2 regions of the Bacillus sp. LL01 genome follow, and region 2 is predicted to be linked to the other one. Evidence: a T-box and tRNA genes for the amino acid it is inferred to sense, from the RefSeq annotation. Region 2 holds a T-box; the other holds one or more tRNA genes.
What was found. The T-box of region 2 lies ahead of AB685_RS05755 (valine--tRNA ligase). A T-box ahead of a tRNA ligase gene usually reads a tRNA of that ligase, here a tRNA-Val.
Positions count from the first base shown of each region.

Region 1: it has a tRNA-Val gene. The T-box ahead of AB685_RS05755 (valine--tRNA ligase) is inferred to sense a tRNA for this amino acid. The anticodon was not compared.

Region 1 is NZ_LFEL01000003.1:49,376-52,793, reverse strand. It holds gene AB685_RS31280 (hypothetical protein) at 149-289, opposite strand; gene AB685_RS09825 (SCP2 sterol-binding domain-containing protein) at 460-783, opposite strand; gene AB685_RS09820 (hypothetical protein) at 1,075-1,350, opposite strand; gene AB685_RS31665 (hypothetical protein) at 1,567-1,785, opposite strand; tRNA gene AB685_RS09815 (tRNA-Val) at 1,956-2,027, opposite strand; gene AB685_RS09810 (hypothetical protein) at 2,117-2,428, opposite strand; gene AB685_RS09805 (hypothetical protein) at 2,563-2,787, shown strand; gene AB685_RS09800 (HD domain-containing protein) at 2,866-3,417, shown strand.
Region 2 is NZ_LFEL01000001.1:1,133,851-1,137,268, reverse strand. It holds gene AB685_RS32340 (globin-coupled sensor protein) at 1-515, opposite strand, end outside; gene AB685_RS30165 (hypothetical protein) at 660-848, opposite strand; T-box leader at 1,033-1,278, shown strand; gene AB685_RS05755 (valine--tRNA ligase) at 1,510-3,418, shown strand, end outside.

The DNA.
Region 1 (3,418 bases), on a different contig from region 2:
AGTTTGTTTCAATATCTTAAAATTATTCTGGTCTAATTAGTATGTAGGCGAAAGATATTCCTATTGAATATCTTTCTTGGATTGTTTACGGAGCTTTCTATCTAAACAAAATAAAAAATAGACAAGCGAGTTTACGCTTATCTATCTCTTAATCACTATTAGTCGTCGTATCTGCTACTGCTAGATCCCCAACTGTTGCATCCACATTTATGATGACGGCGGCGTGACATCGTCCCCATAACAGCATTGTCCGTTTCATGGCGGCGTCTACAATGATGATGACATTCACATTTCTTCTTGCAGCATTTTTTGCATTCTACATATAATACTCCCATATTTTTCACCCCCTCTATCAATCTACTAAAAGTATATTCATTCTGATAGAAAATGCCTGTGTCATTTAATTAATATCCATAAAAATAGACAAGCGATCATTTCGCCTGCCTCTACTAAATCTTTCTATTGATATTTCTCCAATGCGGATTGAAGCTTCAATGCCAATCCAATATCCCCTTTAACCTTCAGCTTTCCAGTCATATAGGCCATCGTGGTATTGAAATTACCTTCTATCATTTTCAAAACATTTTCGTCCGATAATTGTAGTGTGCAGTCCGGAGATTTACCCTCCCCCTCTGCCATCTCTACCTGGCCCTCATGAAATGCAAACTGATACACTTTATCGTCATTTAAATTGAACTGATATACTGCGTTCAAACGTTGAATCCCTTCAGGTTGTGCATTCATTTTCAGCTGAAGTTCCTGAAATGCATTTTCCACACTCATCTTCTAATCCCCTTTTTTATAAGGCTCTTTTCTCAAAGATTGTTTCTATTCACTAGTAAAAAATCGGCCTTTGGATTTTTTACCGCTTATCGACTCTAAATTAGGCATGCAGTCTATCCCGTATCGCGAGGAAAAGAGCACGATAGCAAGGAATATAACGGTTGGTCTATAAATACGAAAAAGCAACAAAGTTTACGAAAACAGCCTTTTATAAAGTATATATTCTTATTTCGTTATAACTTATAGATATCCTTTATTTACCTCGGGAGATATTAAACTGTCATGGAAAACTTAAACCGTGGTTAATTTTGTGCATCTACAGGGACTACCCATGATACTATATCCAACAACCTCAATGCCTCTTTTCTTCATAAAACGCACACTGATGTTCTTTTCCATATGACTTGAAGCAAGAACAATCACTTTCTCTCCATTCAACTGTTTATGATTACGCTGCAGATAGGCAACAGGTATATTGGTTGTGTTTGGGACCGTATCTTGCACATAATTATAATCCCTAACATCTACAATCAAAATAAAGGAATCACTCTGCTCTAAATCCCTCACACAAGGTACACCTATAACAGGAACATATCTATTGTAAATAGAAAAAGTAACCAATGTAATAACTAAGACAATGATAAATATAATCAAACCTTTCCCTCCAGAAAGAACTTTTTTGTCCTCTTAGAATATACCCCTATAGGTATATTGTCAACTACAATGATTCATACAAAAAAAAAGGACAATTCACTTGGGAATGCACTTCAACAACTAACTATTTTACAATTCCGAACCCCAATTAGGATTGGAGCTTGTCAATCCTCCACCGCAGCCACAATCGGACGAGGACGAAGCCTGTAAATTTCTTACTTCATTTGTTCGACCTATTGAATAACTTGAAGTTTGACCAAAAGAATCTGCACCGGAACCAGGATTGGAACAAGTGATGCTGATGACATAGTTTGTGACCAAACTAAATGGAACATTAAGCTTTCCCAATTGCTAACAATGTCTGCGGAAATGATCGTATTATTAATCACAGCATTCTGAACCGTAGAAGATCCAATTGTTTGACCAACCTACCACCTAGACTACTTTTCGCGAATAAGGAGGACCAATAGAAAAAAGCTCCAATCCTCTACTAAAAAAAGGATTGAAGCTTCTATAGATGATCTGAGAGGGATTCGAACCCCCGACCCCTACCCTGTCAAGGTAGTGTTCTCCCACTGAACTATCAGATCTTGAATGCGACTGTAAATATTATTATAGATAGTTCCCTGTTGTTTGTAAAGGAAATTCTTCAAAAGAAAAACCGCTCAACACGGAACGGTTAAACTCGCATTCTTTTTTCTTTTCTGCCAGAAGCAAAAGCATCAATCATCAGGATTATGGCCGTTATGGTATGAAGAATCCAGCCAAGCAAAAAGACCCAACCTAAACAGGAGGCAACAATCCCCCAAATGCTACCGTGAAACTTTTGACCTTCTTTGGCACTAAACACCAATGTAATGATATGTAAAATTAACATAAGCCCTAATGGGGAATACCCGAACCCCATTACAGTTAAGCCTCCAAGAAACGGGATTGCCAAAAACGCCTCCATTCCGCCAGTCACCCATTTTAACGTAGTAGATGGTTTCACAAAAAATCACCTTCCCTCTCTTTATATTACAAGTATATTCCATCCTCTGCAGAAAACAACTAGAATATACGTTCGCTTTTTTCTTGTATATAAAACGTATGTTCGCATATAATATAAGCTAAGGAGATGATAACATGAATCAATTGCTTGAGCAATATAGAGTGGCCAGGATTCCCATCGAAATGATTTACATGGCTAACGATGGATCCATCACACATAGAAACATCATGGCTTTGCATATCAACAACAAAACAATGACTGCTTTTTGCTACCTTCGTCAAACGAAAAGGACTTTTCTTCTAGAGAATATATTATCCTTTCGTCCTCTGAAGAAGAAATATGTGAATGAGGTCATCTGATAAAACACATTTCTTGCACACTCTCCCCTAATTATGATATTCTATAAAGAAACACATTTTTACAGGAGGGAGACTTTAATGAGAGACGTAACACTAACAGATATTTTTACACACACAATTACACAGAAATATTTGAAACGTTCCGGGGTTGCCCATGCCCTCGAAGTGGCCAATCATGCCTTCCACTTGGCATTCAAATACAATGTAAGTGTCGATCTGGCTACAAAGGCGGCATTGCTTCATGATATCGGCCATTATGAATGGTATCGACAAGGAAAATGGGACTATGAGTTGTATAGAGAAAACGATATCCATGCGATCAAAGGTGCAGAACGCGCGCACAAATTATTGATCCGTTTAGGAGAAAGCCCGCAAAAAGCCAAAGAGATATCAGTGGCAATTCTTCTTCACACTGATTCATACCTACCTGAAATTGATGTAAAACGAAGCCCTTTACAAAAGGTAGTAAAGCTTGCGGATGAAATGGACGAGGAAACAGGCGGCAACCACCACTACAAGCAAATTGATAAAGCTGCAGCCCTTGAAAAAATCAACTACCTGGACCAACTTGTCAATCACTATCTACCAAAACAACAACTATCTTCCCACTCGCACGAACAATCGATCTGAG
Region 2 (3,418 bases):
AGATTGATGATATGCGTCAATGCAGTTAAGGTTGTCACAAGGTCTTTAGGGGAATCTTGAAGCTCCTCCACTACTTTTGGAAGCAGGAGCGTCTGCATGGCTGAATAGGTTGCCAAAAACCAAGTAACAGGAAGGTGGACACCGTTATGTGTTTGTCCAATTCGTTTTCGCATTTTGAAAAAAACCTCATCAAGTTTTCCACTCAATAAGCTTTGGAAATACTGAACGAATACGGCCTTAAGCCTATCCCTACTGGAATTGGTTGTGGCAACACGCTTCATAGGCGGTTGTTTATATAGATGTTCGAGAACTTTTTCTAGAACTTCATCTAATAAATCAAAAACAATAGGTTTGGCATTCTGTAAAGCTTGCAGGTGTTCTTTTGTGAATCCCATATAATAAAGGCGGCTCGCCAAATCGGCATCTTTAGGGTGGGTGATGACAGCCTGTCTGTCTGGAAACTGCATGTCGGTAGTATAAGGGGCCTTTTTGTTTTTTTGCATAAATGAAATCATGTGTATCTCCTTTTGAATCGAAATTGGTAGAATATTCATATCTTTATGTATTATTATGGAGGAAAATAGGGAAATATGCTATATGTAATGTGTCGTTAGAAAAAATAAAAAAACTGCCACTTGATGAAGTGGGCAGTTTTTTTGCTAGATCCATTCCAGATGAAAACAGATTGCGACAACAATACAGATGGCTAAGATCAGAACGTCAAAGGTTGTGGGAAGAAAGATGGTACGTATTCCTTGAAATACACAAATAGGAATAATAAATTGCGCACATACACCTCGAACCTGTCTGAGCCATGGCGGCAGGGAATAGGGGTTGTATTTTCGCATAAGGTACCTCCTTTAAAGCACACTTTTCTCGAAGTATATATACCTAAGATATGATTCGGAGCGGAAAATAGTGCCCAATTCGGAACAAATATTTATTTTTGTGCATAACTTAATAAAAAATTGGAGAAGCTTATTGACTATTAGCATATCCATTATGTAACATAGTAAGGTAATAAGATAACGAGTAAATACAGTGACAGGGAAGAGTACAATGCCAGGCTCCTTTAGAGAGGGAAACCATCAGCTGAAAGGTTTCTCAGGATCGTCGGATTGGAAGGTCGCCCTCGAGTAGTTTCAGCGAACGCAATTTGTGAGTAGTTGAAACCGGTGGAGAGCCGTTAACAGATTTGAGTGTACAGGGGATAGTTTATCTATTTTCACCCTGTAAAAAAAGGTGGTACCGCGAAACTTAACTCCTTTCGTCCTTTTATTTGGATGAAGGGAGTTTTTTATTTTGGTTCTGTTATATTAGTCTTTGAAAAGTTCCATAGCTGGTGATTGGAGCGAAAGGCGCAGACTCCGGCGGGAGGTAGCGGTAGCTTGAGACCCCGCAACGAAGTGAGGAGGCTCAAGCATCGCCCCGCGGAAAGCGAAGCCTAGCGCGGAAATCAACAGCGGTGTTAACAGAGCCATTTTCTAAAAGAGAATAGGAGGAATTAGGATGGAAATGAATGAAGTAAACCTTCCGACAAAATACGATCCACAAACAATTGAAAAAAACCGATACCAATATTGGTTGGACGGCCGTTTCTTTGAAGCGACGAACGACCAGGACAAAACACCATACACCATCGTTATCCCACCACCGAACGTAACAGGACGGCTTCACTTGGGTCACGCATGGGACACAACCCTACAGGACATCATCACCCGTATGAAGCGCATGCAAGGCTTTGACGTTCTATGGTTACCTGGAATGGACCACGCTGGAATTGCCACACAGGCGAAAGTGGATGAAAAGCTTCGCAACCAAGGGATTAACCGCTATAAACTCGGCCGTGAAAAATTCATGGAAGAATCATGGAAATGGAAAGACGAATATGCAAAGCATATCCGAGAACAATGGTCCAAGCTTGGCCTTGGCCTTGATTATAGCCGCGAGCGCTTCACTTTGGACGAAGGGCTTTCCAAAGCAGTTAATGAGGTTTTTGTTACACTTTTCAAAAAAGGTCTTATCTATCGCGGTGAATACATCATCAACTGGGATCCGGCAACTAAAACGGCCCTTTCTGATATTGAAGTAATCCACCAGGATGTTCAAGGTGCGTTCTACCATATGAGATATCCACTTACTGATGGTTCTGGACATATTGAAATTGCAACAACCCGTCCTGAAACAATGCTTGGGGATACAGCTGTTGCTGTTCATCCAGAAGATGAGCGTTACAAGCACTTGATTGGTAAAATGGTGACACTACCTATCACAGGCCGTGAGATTCCGATTGTTGCAGACGATTACGTTGACATGGAATTTGGTTCTGGTGCAGTGAAAATCACCCCTGCCCATGACCCGAATGATTTCGAAATCGGGAACCGTCATAACCTAGAGCGTATCCTTGTTATGAATGAAGATGGCAGCATGAACGAAAAAGCAGGCAAGTACAAAGACATGGACCGCTTTGAGTGCCGTAAGCAGCTTGTTAAAGACCTTCAGGAAAGCGGCGTTCTTTTCAAAATAGAAGAGCACTTGCATTCTGTTGGGCACAGTGAACGTAGTGGAGCGGTGGTAGAACCGTATCTTTCTACACAATGGTTCGTTAAAATGCAGCCGCTTGCGGACAAGGCAATCGACCTTCAGTCCCAAGAAGACAAGGTTAATTTTGTACCAAATCGATTTGAGAACACATACATGCGCTGGATGGAAAATATTCGCGATTGGTGTATCTCACGTCAACTATGGTGGGGCCACCGAATTCCGGCTTGGTATAACAAAGAAACAGGAGAAATCCATGTTGACCATAACCCTCCGGAAGATATCGAAAAGTGGGAGCAGGATACGGACGTTCTTGATACATGGTTCAGTTCCGCATTATGGCCGTTCTCCACAATGGGCTGGCCTGAAACGGAATCACCTGATTTCCAACGCTTTTACCCAACAGATGCTTTAGTAACCGGCTATGACATCATTGCATTCTGGGTTTCCCGAATGATTTTCCAAGGGTTGGAGTTCACTGGTGAGCGTCCATTCAAAGACGTATTGATTCACGGACTTGTTCGTGATGAGGAAGGCCGTAAGATGAGTAAATCCCTTGGAAACGGTGTGGATCCAATGGATGTTATTGAGAAGTACGGAGCGGATTCCCTGCGTTACTTCCTATCTACAGGAAGCTCACCAGGTCAGGACCTGCGCTTCAGCTATGAAAAAGTGGAATCCACTTGGAACTTTGCCAACAAGATCTGGAACGCATCCCGTTTTGCATTGATGAACATGGGTGATATGAAGTTTGAGGATATTGACTTGAGCGGTGAAAAATCTGTTGCAGACAAGTGGATCCTGACTCGTTTGAATGAAACGATTGAGACAGTTACGAAGCTTGCCGAGAAGTATGAATTCGGAGAAGTGGGCCGTG